2 regions of the Priestia sp. RMT2NF4 genome follow, and region 2 is predicted to be linked to the other one. Evidence: predicted binding sites of a transcription regulator. Region 2 holds the regulator's gene; the other holds the start of a gene.

Region 1 (7,188 bases), on a different contig from region 2:
ATCTTCATCATGCTCTACAACAATCAACGTATTTCCAATATCGCGCATGTCTTGCATTGTGCGAATTAAGCGATCGTTGTCACGTTGATGAAGACCGATAGAAGGTTCATCTAAAATATAAAGAACCCCCGTCAAACGAGAACCGATTTGAGTAGCCAAGCGAATGCGCTGCGCTTCCCCTCCTGAAAGAGTTCCAGCAGAGCGGTTCAATGTTAAGTAATCAAGTCCCACGTTAATGAGAAAGCTTAGACGCTCACGAATTTCACGCAGTATCATATCCGCAATCTTCATGTCTTTTTCAGATAAACTGAGACTTTCAAAAAAGTCATATGCTTCTTTTACTGAAAAGCGTGTTGTATCTCCTATATGCTTTTCGTCAATAAGCACCGCTAAGCTTTCGCGTTTTAAACGATTTCCTTTACATTTTGGACAAGCTTGCTGAGCCATGTATTTTTCCATTTGCTCACGGATATAATCAGAACTTGTTTCATGATAACGGCGTTCTACGTTCCGAAGCACACCTTCAAATTCGATATGATTTTCTCTTACTTGGCCAAAATCATTTTCATAGCGAAAGTAAATTTTTTCTTTACCGCTGCCATATAATACTTTATCAAATAAATGTTCCGGGATATCTCGAACCGGCACATCCATGTCGATGCCGTAATGTGTACATACGGCTTCAAGCAGCTGCGGATAGTATTGAGAACTTGTTGGCTCCCAAGGTGCAATTGCGTGCTGATGAAGTGTTAAGTCATAGTTAGGAATCACTAAATCTTTATCCACTTCCAATTTCGTTCCTAACCCGTCACACGTTGGACACGCCCCGTACGGACTATTAAATGAAAACATGCGGGGCTCAAGTTCTCCAATGGAGAAGCCACATTTTGGACAAGCATGATGCTCGCTAAAAAGTAATTCTTCCTCACCTATTACATCAATAATTACTTTCCCATCTCCAAGGCGAAGAGCTGATTCCAAAGAGTCCGACAAACGAGCGGCTACACCTTCTTTGACAACAACGCGATCAATCACTACTTCAATGGAGTGCTTTTTGTTTTTTTCCAGTTCAATTTCTTCTGTTATTTCACGCATTTCTCCGTCTACTCGAATGCGAACGTACCCTTCCTTTTTAATATCTTCTAATACTTTTACATGGGTGCCTTTTCGGCCAGATACCACAGGGGCCAGTACTTGAAGTTTTGTACGTTCAGGGTACTCTAAAATTCTATCTACCATTTGCTCAATCGTTTGAGACGTAATTTCAATTCCATGATTAGGACAAATCGGCTTTCCTACACGAGCAAACAAAAGGCGCAAATAGTCATAGATTTCGGTCACAGTTCCGACGGTTGAACGAGGGTTTCGGCTCGTTGTTTTTTGATCGATTGAAATAGCAGGCGACAATCCTTCGATCGAATCTACATCTGGCTTATCCATTTGACCTAAAAACTGTCTTGCATACGCCGAAAGTGACTCGACATAACGTCTTTGTCCTTCAGCATAGATTGTATCGAAAGCTAAAGAAGATTTACCAGAACCTGACAACCCTGTTAATACCACTAATTTGTCTCGCGGGATTTCAATATCGATATTTTTCAAATTGTGGGCTCGTGCACCTTTTACCACGATTTTTTCCATCGCCATGTTTTATCACCCTTCCGCTTTTAATTCTAGAATCAAGTCACGAAGCTCAGCTGCGCGTTCAAAGTTAAGCGCTTTGGCTGCTTCTTTCATTTCTTGTTCCATTTCTTCTACGAGCTTTGCTTTTTCTTTTTTATTGAGTTTATCAAATGCCGGTGCTTCTTCATACGTTTCTGTATCTTCTGCTACTACTGTTGCACGAATTGAGCCTCGAACTTCTTTTTGAATCGTTGTCGGTGTAATACCATGCTCTTCGTTGTAAGCTTCTTGAATACTTCTACGACGCTTGGTCTCATTGATAGCAATGTCCATGGAGTTTGTGATGCGATCTGCATACATAATGACATGTCCATTAGCATTTCGCGCAGCACGTCCAATGGTTTGAATAAGCGATCGTTCTGAACGCAAGAATCCTTCTTTGTCCGCATCTAATATGGTTACTAACGAAACTTCTGGAATATCTAAACCTTCACGAAGTAAGTTAATCCCTATGAGCACATCATATTTTCCAAGCCGCAGCTCTCGGATAATTTCAATACGCTCGAGCGTCTTCACCTCAGAGTGAAGATATTGAACTTTAATGCCAATTTCTTTTAAGTAGTTCGTTAAATCCTCAGACATTTTCTTTGTTAACGTCGTGACGAGCACTCGTTCATTTCGCTTAATCCGGTCGTGAATTTCTCCAATTAAATCATCAATCTGCCCTTCAATTGGTCGAACTTCAATATTTGGATCTAATAATCCCGTTGGACGGATAATTTGTTCAATCACCTCAGGCGCCTTCTCAAGTTCGTAAGGACCTGGTGTTGCTGAAACATGGACGATTTGTTTAATATGCTGTTCAAATTCATCAAATTTAAGCGGACGGTTATCTAATGCAGACGGCAAGCGGAAACCATGGTCCACCAACACTTGTTTACGCGCTTGGTCTCCATTATACATTCCTCTAACTTGAGGAATGGTAACGTGGGATTCATCCACCACAAGAAGGAAATCTTCCGGGAAGAAATCCAGCAGTGTATAAGGTGTAGAACCAGCCGGACGAAGCGTTAAATGACGAGAGTAATTCTCGATTCCTGAACAAAATCCCATTTCTCTCATCATTTCTAGGTCGTAGCGAGTGCGCTGCTCCAAGCGCTGCGCTTCTAAAAGCTTTCCTGCTTCTTTTAACTTCTCTAGCTGTTCTTCTAGTTCTTTTTCAATGTTTTGAATGGCCACACGCATTTTTTCTTCCCTCGTGACGAAGTGAGATGCCGGGAAGATAGCCACGTGTTCACGATCTCCAATAATTTCTCCTGTTAAGGCGTCGACTTCGCGAATGCGGTCAATTTCATCCCCGAAAAATTCCACGCGAATACAGTGTTCATCTCGAGACACAGGAAAAATCTCAACAACATCACCGCGAACGCGGAACGTTCCGCGCTTGAAGTCAATATCGTTTCTTTCGTACTGTACATCCACTAGCGTACGAAGCAGCTGATTGCGTTCTTTTTCCATTCCTACTCGAAGAGATACTACCATTTCTTTGTATTCTTCCGGAGACCCTAATCCATAAATACAGGATACGCTGGCAATAATAATGACATCTTTTCGTTCAAAAAGAGCAGAAGTTGCCGAGTGACGAAGTTTATCAATCTCGTCATTAATGCTTGCATCTTTTTCAATAAATGTATCTGTTTGAGGTACATAAGCTTCAGGCTGATAGTAATCATAGTAACTGACAAAGTATTCGACTGCATTATTAGGAAAAAACTCTTTAAACTCACTGTACAATTGACCAGCAAGCGTTTTGTTATGAGCCATAATTAATGTCGGCTTATTTATTTCCTTAATAACATTAGACATAGTGAAGGTTTTTCCCGTTCCTGTAGCACCTAATAATACTTGATGCTGCTTACCTTCTTTAATTCCTTTCACAATCTTTTCAATTGCCTTTGGCTGATCACCTTGCGGTTGATATGGGGATACTAATTCAAACTGATCTTTCAAATGAAGGCCTCCGTTTCTATTTTCTTGTTTTATCTATTTTTATTACGATATGTAAAAACCGAAAACACGAACTGATATTCGTATTTTATCACTTTATACTCATAAATGAAACTAATGAGTATTAATCTTATATAGTGTTTGTTTGTTTTGATTTTTTACCCTGTTACTTTATTACCCACTAAATTCTTATACTACCCTTTTCGAGGGGAATACAACTCTTTAGATGAAAGCAATAAAAGAAAGTAAGCTGCCTAATTGTTTGAAAAAGATAGGCTTTTGCGCCAATTTCTAAATTATGATACAGTATAAAAAATATGTACTGAGAGGGGTTTAGTATGGCAAGCGTTGATCAAGTTCTTATAAATAACTCCTTTATAACAGTTGAAGAATCAACTTCTTTAGCTAAAGTGAAATCTGAACTTTCCAACTATGATTTCGTTGTAGTCACAGCAAGTACCTTTTATGTAATACAAAAAGATGAACGATACCTTTTAACAGGTCATGACGAGGCATCGTCCATTAAAAAAGTAATAGCGGACACAAATTGGCCTTCATCTTCTACTTCTACGTTAGCCAATTTACAAGCCAACACAAACTGGAATAGACCAGTCCTCATTCAAGCAGAAAACCAAGAAACCACAATAGGACTTGTAACACCTTCACAGTGGATTACACATTTGCATAGCCAAAATGAGATATTAGCTTCCTATTTTGATACATTGGCAGAAACCATTAATGATGCAGTGACAGCGGTCGATCATGAAGGAAATGTAATCTTGTGGAATACTGCTGCGGAACATACGTATAAGATTCAGAGAGATAATATTATTGGTAGAAAAATCGGAGAGCATTTTAAAGATGAATCCATCATTCTACATACGATTCTAAATGAAGGGCGTCCTGTGCGCGGAACGTATCATCGTCCTAATGAACAAACTCACGTGCTCATCAATGCATCTCCTATTATAAGAAACAACCGAGTCATAGGTGGAGTCGCAACCGAACATGACATTACCAATATTGTAAGACTAAATGAAGAAATTGATGTATCTCTTCTCATTCCGAAAGATAATCCATTTTCTTCTTTTGCGGGTATCAGTCCTGAAATTAAGCAAGCCGTTGACATTGCCAAAAAAGTGGCATCTACAGATATGCCTATTTTATTAACAGGAGAACCTGGTTCTGGGAAAGAAATGCTGGCTCAGGCCATCCACTACGGGGGATCCAAACATAAAGAACCTTTTTTATCTTTAAATTGCGCCACTATTCCATCTGGACTTCTGGAAATTAAACTCTTTGGTCATCAAAAAGACGTCTTTTCAGAAGATCCAACGACCATTGCAGGAAAACTGGAGCAGGCTCATAACGGGACGTTATTTATTGAAGAAATTGATAAAATGCCTCTTGAAATTCAAGTTAAGTTTCTCCGTTACTTGGAAGAACGAGCCTTTTATCACGTTGGAGGCACGGAAGAAATTCAAGTCCAAACCCGAATTGTAGCCTCTACTACGACGCCTTTGGAAGAGTTGCTAAAAGCCGGTGAATTCCATGAAAATCTTTACTATTTGCTGACCGTCATTAATATTATCATTCCGCCGCTTCGAGACCATAAAGAAGACATTGAAGCATTAACGCAGCAATTTGTACAGGAATTTAGTAAAAAGTATAAAAAGAAGGCTCCTTTCATCAGCTCTGAAGTTCTCGAAGCCTTTATGCAATACGATTGGCCAGGAAATATTCGCGAGCTGAGAAATACGATTGAACGAATGATTTTTCTTAGTGATCAGTCGTTGATTACCCTTACGCACCTTCCTGACAATCTGAAGGATGCCAGTTCTTTCACAGAAGTTCAAAAAGAAGAAGATTCTCTCCAAGAAGCTAGGCTAATAGAAGAGACTCTTCAAAAAACCTATGGAAACAAAAGTGCAGCAGCAGATCTGCTTGGCATTTCGCGCGGCACCCTTTATAACAAAATCAAAGAATACGGATTAAACTAATTAAAAAATTCGACACGAAGCTCAGGATACTTGTGTCGAATTTTTTATGTTTCTTGGACTGAACTTATTTGGAGAAATTTTTTAATACGAACCATACGTTGGCGGGGCGTTCGGCTAGGCGTCTCATGAAATACCCAAACCAATCAATTCCGTAAGGAACATAAACCCTGACTTTATATCCTTCTTTGACCAGACGATCCTGTAGCTCTACGCAAATTCCATAAAGCATTTGGAACTCAAACTGATCATTTGAAATGCCGTTTTCTCTTACTAATCGTTTTGTATACTGAATCATTTCCTCATCATGACTTGCTACAGCTGTATAGTGTCCATTTAATAAATGCATTTTAATGATTTTTTTATAGTTTTCATCTACGTCTTTCTTTTCCGGAAACGATACTTCTGGCGATTCTTTGTAAGCTCCTTTTACCAGACGTAAATTGGCTTGATATTGATGTAAGTCATTCATATCTTGTTCTGTACGATAAAGATACGCTTGAATCACAATTCCAATATTATCAAATTCTTTGCGTAATTCTTTATACATATCAAGGGAGATTTGGCAGTGCAAGTAGTCTTCCATATCAATTCGAACAAAAATATCATTCACTCTGGCTGTGTGTAGAATTCTGCGCATATTTTCCATACAAAGCTCTTTGCTAATATCCAATCCTAAAGAAGTCATCTTTAATGATAAATTTGATTGAACGCCCGATGCTGCAATGGCTTCTAGTGTCTGAATGCACATGGCCGTAGATAACCTAGCTTCCTCTTCTGTAAAAACAAATTCGCCTAAATGATCGAGTGTCACAACTTTCCCACCATTGTTAAGCTCCTTGGATGTTTGAATTGCTGATTCAATTGAGTCTCCAGCAACAAAACGAGCTGCCCCCATCCGCAATCCATACTTTTTAGCTAATTTATTCATTGAATGATTTTTGCCAAGCGACTGAAACATCGTTCTCATTAACACTTCCATCGATACTAAACCTCCTTCTATTTTTAAAAATCAAAATAAATATAATTTTCAGATTAATTTCTTTATTTTTCTATACCCCAACTACATATTTGTACACACATTTAAAATAATTTACACAAAATTGTTTAAGTTATTTTATTTACAAACATATTTGTATAATTAATTTAATTATACTTATTTATCGATGGAACCGTAACAACAGTGTTATGAGTTCTAACTCGTTTTTCGACATAAAAAAGCTCTCCACATTTCGTAGAGAGCTTTTGCGTACGTTTTGATAATAGGACGATTCACTTATCATCAAAGCAACAATCTTTATTTTCCAGCTGCTAGCATGCCTTTTGCATATATAAAACCAATGGCTGCTGAAAGTAAATCTATTAAAATAATAAGCGGATAATCTGCGTACCCTTTATATACAGAAACAGCTATCAACAAAAGCGTCAGCGCTGTGGCAACATATAGGTTATATGTTACTCTAGCAAACAGAACAAGCAATATGGCGGGTAGAAAAACTGCGGCAATCGTTTTGACTTCCACAAACATTTCTCCTTTTTATCCGTCTTTTAACCAGCTTGT
Region 2 (7,188 bases):
AAGCCGTTATGACGAAGGCGGACAATTTCTTCAATCGGCGCTTCTTTTTTTTCTCTTCCTGAGTTAACTCCTTGATTTTTTAAATTTTGCTGCGGACGATAACCGTTTTCTACGGCTCTTTTCATTCCTCTTTTAATTTTAGCGTTATGTAATTTCCGCTGATGCTCTTCCACTAAGCTAATAATATCTAACACCATCGAATCAGATTCTGAAAGCTGAAGCTGACCTTGATGACTAATCGTATAGATCGTAGCATTTTCTTTATGAAAAGCATGAAGAAGCGCGATTCGGGCATTTCCTCTGCCTAATCGCGTTTCGTCTTGAATGAGCAGCACAGATATTTTTTCTTCTTTCATTGTATGAAGAACATCCAATATACCCTCTCTGTCTACGTCATATCCGCTTGCTTTTTCCATTACGACTTTTTTTACGTTTAGATGGTGAAGATCAGCAAGCTTTTTTAATTCTTCTTGCTGGCGCTGTAAAGATGTTTCTTGGGTTTTTTTATCCGTACTTACACGGCAATAAATAATGGCGTCCACTTTTATCACGACCTTTTCGGCTTCTAACAATATTCAGGAACGGCCGTTACACACTACTGTTCAATTGCCACTTGATTATGTAACTCTTTTTTTAAAACAGGAATATATAATTTATCTCCAGGAGATAAAGACTGGGCAGTGTCTGAGTTTAGATCATTGACGTCTTCAACCCATTTGACAAATTCATTGGTGGTCAAATGATGGTGATTATGATACTTGTTGGACAAGTCCCAAAGCGTATCTCCTTTTGTAATAGTAACCGTTGAATATTTGTCTAAATCTACTTTATCCGCTCCTAAAACCAGCGTCAATACATATGTAAGTGCAGCGATAACTGCAAAAAAAATAGCGTAATGTTTCATAGAATGTAAGAATTGGTGCATATTATGATCCCCCTATCAGAATATATGTTCTTATTTTATTGAGAACATTTGTTTCTGTCAATGGAATTCTTCGAACTTATGTTTGTATATTGACACATCACGTGGTATAATTCACCTAAAGAATAGCTAAAATCGAGGTGAAAAATATGAAGCTATCAAAACGTCAACAAGACATACTAGATTTTATTAAGCACGAAGTAAAATTAAAAGGTTATCCGCCTTCTGTTCGTGAGATTGGGGAAGCGGTGGGATTAGCCTCTAGCTCCACTGTACACGGGCATTTAGCTCGTTTAGAAAGTAAAGGGTTAATTCGCAGAGATCCAACAAAACCAAGAGCAATCGAAGTTCTTCAACTAGACGAAGTAAACATCCCTAAAAGCAATGTCATTAATGTTCCTGTTATCGGTAAAGTAACAGCGGGTCTTCCTATAACAGCCGTTGAAAATGTGGAAGAATATTTCCCTCTTCCAGATAAATTCGTTTCTCCAGATGATCATGTATTTATGCTTGAAATTATGGGAGAAAGTATGATTGAAGCAGGTATTCTAGATGGCGATATGGTAATCGTACGTCAGCAGCAAACTGCTAATAACGGAGATATTGTGGTCGCTATGACCGAAGACAACGAAGCAACGGTAAAACGTTTCTTTAAAGAAGAAAATTTCGTTCGTTTACAGCCTGAAAATTCAACGATGGCGCCTATTATTCTTCGCCACGTAACGATTTTAGGAAAAGTCACTGGTGTATATCGCACGATTCACTAATCACACACTGTATGTAAAACCAACTAATCATGATGTTAGTTGGTTTTTTACGTTTGTTTTCTAAAAAAATTGGCATATTATAAATGATACGTCGAATCATTACAGGCAGGTAGAGCGGTTTTTATAAAGCCTGTTTTACCTTTTACTTTCTGTCTGCATTTTTTCGACTCTCAAAAAAAATACAACCGACTATAAGAAGGATGTAGTTTATGACCAATACACCAAGGAAAACAGAAGCATTTCAAACTATTATGCCTACCAAAGCAATGAACATGTTTCTTTTTCCTTTTTCCTTTGATCGAAAAAATAAAGAGCAGCTTGTTCATGCACTAGAAGCAAATATGTTTGAGTTTTTTTCCATTCAAAACAAACATGTAGAAAAAGAATACTACGGAGAACAGTATTACGTATCTCATGATAGCTTGGATCAATATTTTCTTCCTTACATTGAATGTATTCTATTTCCTGATTCGTGCGAAAAAGAAGGCTTGCTTCGATTTTCAAAAAAAATAGACCATACCGTTACGCTACAAACTTCCTCCACCACCGTGTCTAGCAACGTGCTGTCTGTGGATGTTTTTTTATGTCCTTTTGAAATTGGCGTCATGACCATTCGCACTGAGATGAGTCATAATCATTACACCTATGATGACATTTTAGAATTCATGAATCATTTTCGTGTATTAGAACCGAAGCTTGCTGAAGAGCATGGATCCACCATTACCTATGAACATCATCGCTATAGCAAAGTACAGGATTATATTTTTTCACAGCTCGCGCCATTTTTGAACGAACACATCAAAAAAGAAGCGACGCGTGAACAGCACGTCGGGAGTCTTCCTTATTTTATCGATGAACGGATGTTTGTATTAAGTTATGTAACGGTAAATCAAGAGCAAGAGATTAACTCCACAACTTTATTTCGTACTGGGCAGCTAAATAGCTATACGCCTGACGGGAAACCGTTTATCTCTGCACACAACCATGAGTATATTAAAACGTATAATACCAAACACGTGTATTCCAGATGGGCTCCTGAAACCTATTACGTTATAACAGACCATGTGTTTTCGTGTATTTCTAAATCGACAGACTCTAAAACGGATCAGCTTTTGATGAATCATCTATTTGGCCAGCATTACTATAATTTATTTTTGCATTTTTTCTATAAAATCGTGTTGCTAAAACTATCCTATGAGTATTCTCAGCTCACGTTTCATAAAAATTCAGAGGGCATCGAGCGACTAATTCGCTCTATTACTGTATTTTCAGGTAAATATTTATTTTTAGAAATTAGCTCTCGCACGGAAGGTCAAGAGTTTTCTGAGCTCTTTAAAAAAATCTTCCACATCAATTCTCTTTATCAAGAAGTCAAAGAAACCCTTGGTACTTTGTATCAAAATCAAGAGAAAATCGCGGCCAAGCGTCACAATTACTTATTATTAATTTTAACGATTTATACCGTTCTTTCCGGTATTTACGGAATGAATTTAGTTATTAGCAAGCTAAAGGGAAACATCAATTGGGATAGTATGAAGCAGTTTTCTATCTTTGAATATATCGCTTTAATAGTAGCTTTATCAGGAATTCTGATCAGCATTAGTCTCGGAGTGAGTTCCCTATGGAATTTATTAAAAGATCGATTTAAAACATAAAAGCTGTTCGCATCAGAAAATACATTATAAAAAAGAAGAGATTGAGACATAACTAAATTAAGCAAGTCTAAAGGGAAACAAATGAAATAAATAAGCTAGCAGGGATTGCTTGTGACACCTCTGTTGATTTCCGTGCAAGACTTCGCTTTCCGCGGGCGACCGGTGAGCCTCCTCGTCGCTTGCGCTCCTGCAGGGTCTCACCCCTTCCGCTTTTCCCGCAGGAGTCTTCGTCTTGCCCTCCAATCAACTGCTGGAAAGAACTAAACAAATGAAACCTACGTGCACCATAAAAAACGAACCCCTAATCAAACATGATGATTAATGGTTCGTTTTTCGCTTCGACTAAAATCCTTTTTTCCCAACCTCTTTTATCTATTACTAAATCACTGCCTACTCCACTGAACCTTTTATTACACGTTGTGCCGCTGTTGTAATTTCAGAACAATCTAACATTATACTCTATAAGAAAAATATATACAAAATAATAAAATATGGTATCATAGGGTAGGAATTTTGTACCTTATCTTTGAAATAATTTGCAGGAGGTAATATGCTTAACTCATTTTTATCCAAAAGCCTGATTCTTTTATGTGTCATGATTCTTACATGGTCTCTATGGGGCAGTTATAGTGCGATGACAAATTCATTGGACTTAAAAGGCTTGGCTTTAAGTAATTCATTTATTATTGAAGGAATATGTATCACTTTCCTTGTCATTTTTCTAATAGCTATTGCAAGTAGATACATGAACAAAACTGTTTTTTTTATTTCACTGATTGTTTTGACCTTAGGTGTTCGATTAGCATGGATGCTTTCTGTTCAAACACCTGTAAAATCTGACTTTCTTGTCATGTTAGATGCCGCACGTAATATCGCAAAAGGAAATTATGAATTTAACCAAAGCGTTTATTTCACTACATGGGTATATCAGCTAGGCTTTTCATTCTATGAATCTATTGTTATTCGCTGTTTTGGAGATAGCATTTTCACATTAAAATTGTTAAATATTTTTTATTCTACTGGAACCGTTATTTTTATTTATCTAATTGGCGCTAAAGTATTTAACGAACTTGCTGGGAGAATGGCAGCTTTCCTATATGCGTTCTACATTCCGAACATTCTCTACAGCTCAGTGTTAACCAATCAGCATTTAGCTACTTTTTTATTTTATGCAGCTTTTTACCTTATTATAAAAAGATTTGCTCATAACAAGTTTAGCTGGCTTTATATTGGTCTTCTATTGTCGTTAGGAAATTTAATGCGCCCTCTGGGACCCATTATTATCGTTGCTGTTTTCATTTATTTCATCTTGCAAATTCTTCAACCTTACATTAAAGCGAAGGATGCTGCTGAGTTAAAAACTCGTCGAAAGAAAATAGGAAAAAACCTCGTAGGCGTACTGGCTACTTTTTTTATTGCAAATGCGCTGATCAACTACTCTTTTGTAGCGAGCGGTATTTCTAAATATCCTTTAAGTAACAGAGATCCTTTATGGAAATTCGTTATTGGCTTTAATTATGAAACAAGCGGTTCTTATTCTTCAGAGGATGCTAGTCGTTTTATGGGTATGCCAATTGGAGAAAAACGAGCTGAAGCAGAAAAAGAAGTAATTAAAGAGCGTGTAGCAGATAAAGAGCAGCTTTTAGATCTCTTTCACATTAAATTCCTGAATATGTGGGGAGGAACGGATGCATCTACATTTTGGAGTATTTCATTAACTCCTCAAGAAGATGTACCTTTTAATAAAGAGAAATTAATTAGTGCTGCTCAAATTTATGAAAGAATCATTTACGTTTCAACTACTATTCTTTCCATTATTGGACTTATATGTTTATTCCTGAAAAAGCAGGATAAATATCCGTATACACTGTTTTTATTACTAATCATAGGATACGTTCTTATTCACTTGCTTATTGAAATTCAAACTCGCTATCGATTCTTTATTTTTCCAAGCTTTATGCTGCTCGAAGGGTTTGGTATTTCAGTGATTCTATCTTATTTACTAGTACGGTTTACTAAAAATAAGCCACAGGCAAAATGTGAAGAGATAAATTAAATGGAAGGGATTATGCAACCGTGATAAAATTCCTGAAATTCGGATTCGTAGGTATAATGAATACCCTGCTCACTATTATCAGTTACTTAGCACTCATTCATTTTGATATGAATTATATATTGGCTAACGTACTATCCTATTTCATTGGCGTCATAAACAGCTACTATTGGAACAAATCGTGGGTGTTTCAAGCAACTGTACATAAATGGATGTTAGCTCAATTTTTCATCGTAAACCTTATTACTTTAGCAATTAATACATCTTGCTTATTCCTTCTTGTACACTATACACCTGCTAATCCGATAATTGGACAACTGTTGTCTACTTGTATAGGAATGTTTTTTAATTTTTTTCTTAATAAAATATGGACGTTTAAGCACACAAACAATCACTCGATAGGAGGTAAAGCATGAAAGAACTAATTTCAATCGTGGTACCTATGTATTTTGAAGAAGAAGTAGCTAATGAATGCTATAATCGCTTGCTTTCCGTCATGCATGAAAATCACATTAACTATGAATTCATTTTCGTCAATGACGGCAGTACAGACCGAACAATTGAAATCTTAAAGGACGTAGCAGCTATGGATTCTAACGTAAAAATTATTGATTTTGCCCGTAATTTCGGGCACCAAACTGCCGTCACAGCAGGTATTGACTATGCTCAAGGTGATGCTATCGTAATTATTGATGCTGACTTACAGGATCCGCCTGAAATGATTCCTGAATTAATTGCTAAATGGCAGCAAGGCTATGAAATTGTATACGCAAAGCGCAAGAAGCGAAGCGGAGAGACCTTTTTTAAATTGACAACGGCTAAGTATTTTTATCGCTTTTTAAATTATATGTCCGATATTGAAATCCCAAAAGACACGGGAGATTTTCGTATTATCGACCGAAAAGTTGCGGACGTATTCAAAAAAATGACTGAACGCAATCGTTTCGTAAGAGGAATGATGTCTTGGATCGGCTTCAGGCAAACATATGTAGAATATGAGCGCGATGAGCGTTTTGCTGGTGAAACAAAATATCCTTTAAAAAAGATGATCAAGTTTGCTTCAGATGGAATTATTGGGTTTTCAACGAAACCTTTACGTTTAGTAATGGTTATTGGCTTGTTATCAGTTTTTGTATCACTTCTCGTTTTAAGTTATTCGATTGTTGTTTGGCTGATAGGTGAAAATATTCAGCCTGGCTGGACTTCGATTATGGTAGCTATCACTTTCTTTAGCGGTATTCAGCTACTTGGTTTAGGTCTAGTGGGACAATACATCGCAAGAATTTACGATGAAAGTAAAAATAGACCTATTTACGTTGTACGTGAAACTATTAACTTTTCTGCGGCTTCAACAGATTCTCAAAACGTGCGTGAAAAAGTATATAGCTAAAAAAACAAGGAAGAAAACAACTGTTTTCTTCCTTGTTTTTTATTCTTTTTGAAGCTGTAAATCGCTTGTCACCCAGTCAGGAATTCCATCATCTTCATCAAATTCAATAATGACATCCGTTATTCCTTTTTCCTGTAAAATACGATTTTCGAGACGATCTTTAATATCATCCGCTTCTGCTACTGTTAAAGAAGGATCAATTTCTACTTTTAATTCAACGTGAAGCTCTTCTCCTTCTTTCATCACCATTAACGTTTGAATATCACGCACTTGTACATCTTGCATAACAATAGCGCCAATTTTCATTTCCATTTCTTTATCTGCTTCACCAAGCGCTCCAGCAGCGTTATCTAAAAATACTCGTCCTACTACAAAAAACATCATAAGACCAATTAGCATAG

What was found. The regulator LexA, encoded in region 2, represses DNA repair genes until DNA is damaged. The targets are predictions, from matches to a motif close to CGAACATATGTTCG.
Region 1: uvrB (excinuclease ABC subunit UvrB) is a predicted target of LexA. The motif match lies at 3,701-3,714, and genes of this name have one in related genera.

The regions. Positions count from the first base shown of each region.
Region 1 is NZ_JBLQZO010000005.1:223,760-230,947, reverse strand. It holds gene uvrA (excinuclease ABC subunit UvrA) at 1-1,647, opposite strand, end outside; gene uvrB (excinuclease ABC subunit UvrB) at 1,654-3,633, opposite strand; gene ACMX9J_RS20545 (sigma-54 interaction domain-containing protein) at 3,969-5,630, shown strand; gene ACMX9J_RS20540 (proline dehydrogenase family protein) at 5,695-6,609, opposite strand; gene ACMX9J_RS20535 (DUF2198 family protein) at 6,925-7,155, opposite strand; gene ACMX9J_RS20530 (PDZ domain-containing protein) at 7,176-7,188, opposite strand, start outside.
Region 2 is NZ_JBLQZO010000002.1:425,500-432,687, forward strand. It holds gene ACMX9J_RS11390 (recombinase family protein) at 1-542, opposite strand, end outside; gene yneA (cell division suppressor protein YneA) at 596-925, opposite strand; gene lexA (transcriptional repressor LexA) at 1,072-1,689, shown strand; gene ACMX9J_RS11405 (hypothetical protein) at 1,899-3,344, shown strand; gene ACMX9J_RS11410 (hypothetical protein) at 3,412-3,612, opposite strand; gene ACMX9J_RS11415 (ArnT family glycosyltransferase) at 3,895-5,400, shown strand; gene ACMX9J_RS11420 (GtrA family protein) at 5,421-5,813, shown strand; gene ACMX9J_RS11425 (glycosyltransferase family 2 protein) at 5,810-6,787, shown strand; gene ACMX9J_RS11430 (cation diffusion facilitator family transporter) at 6,827-7,188, opposite strand, start outside.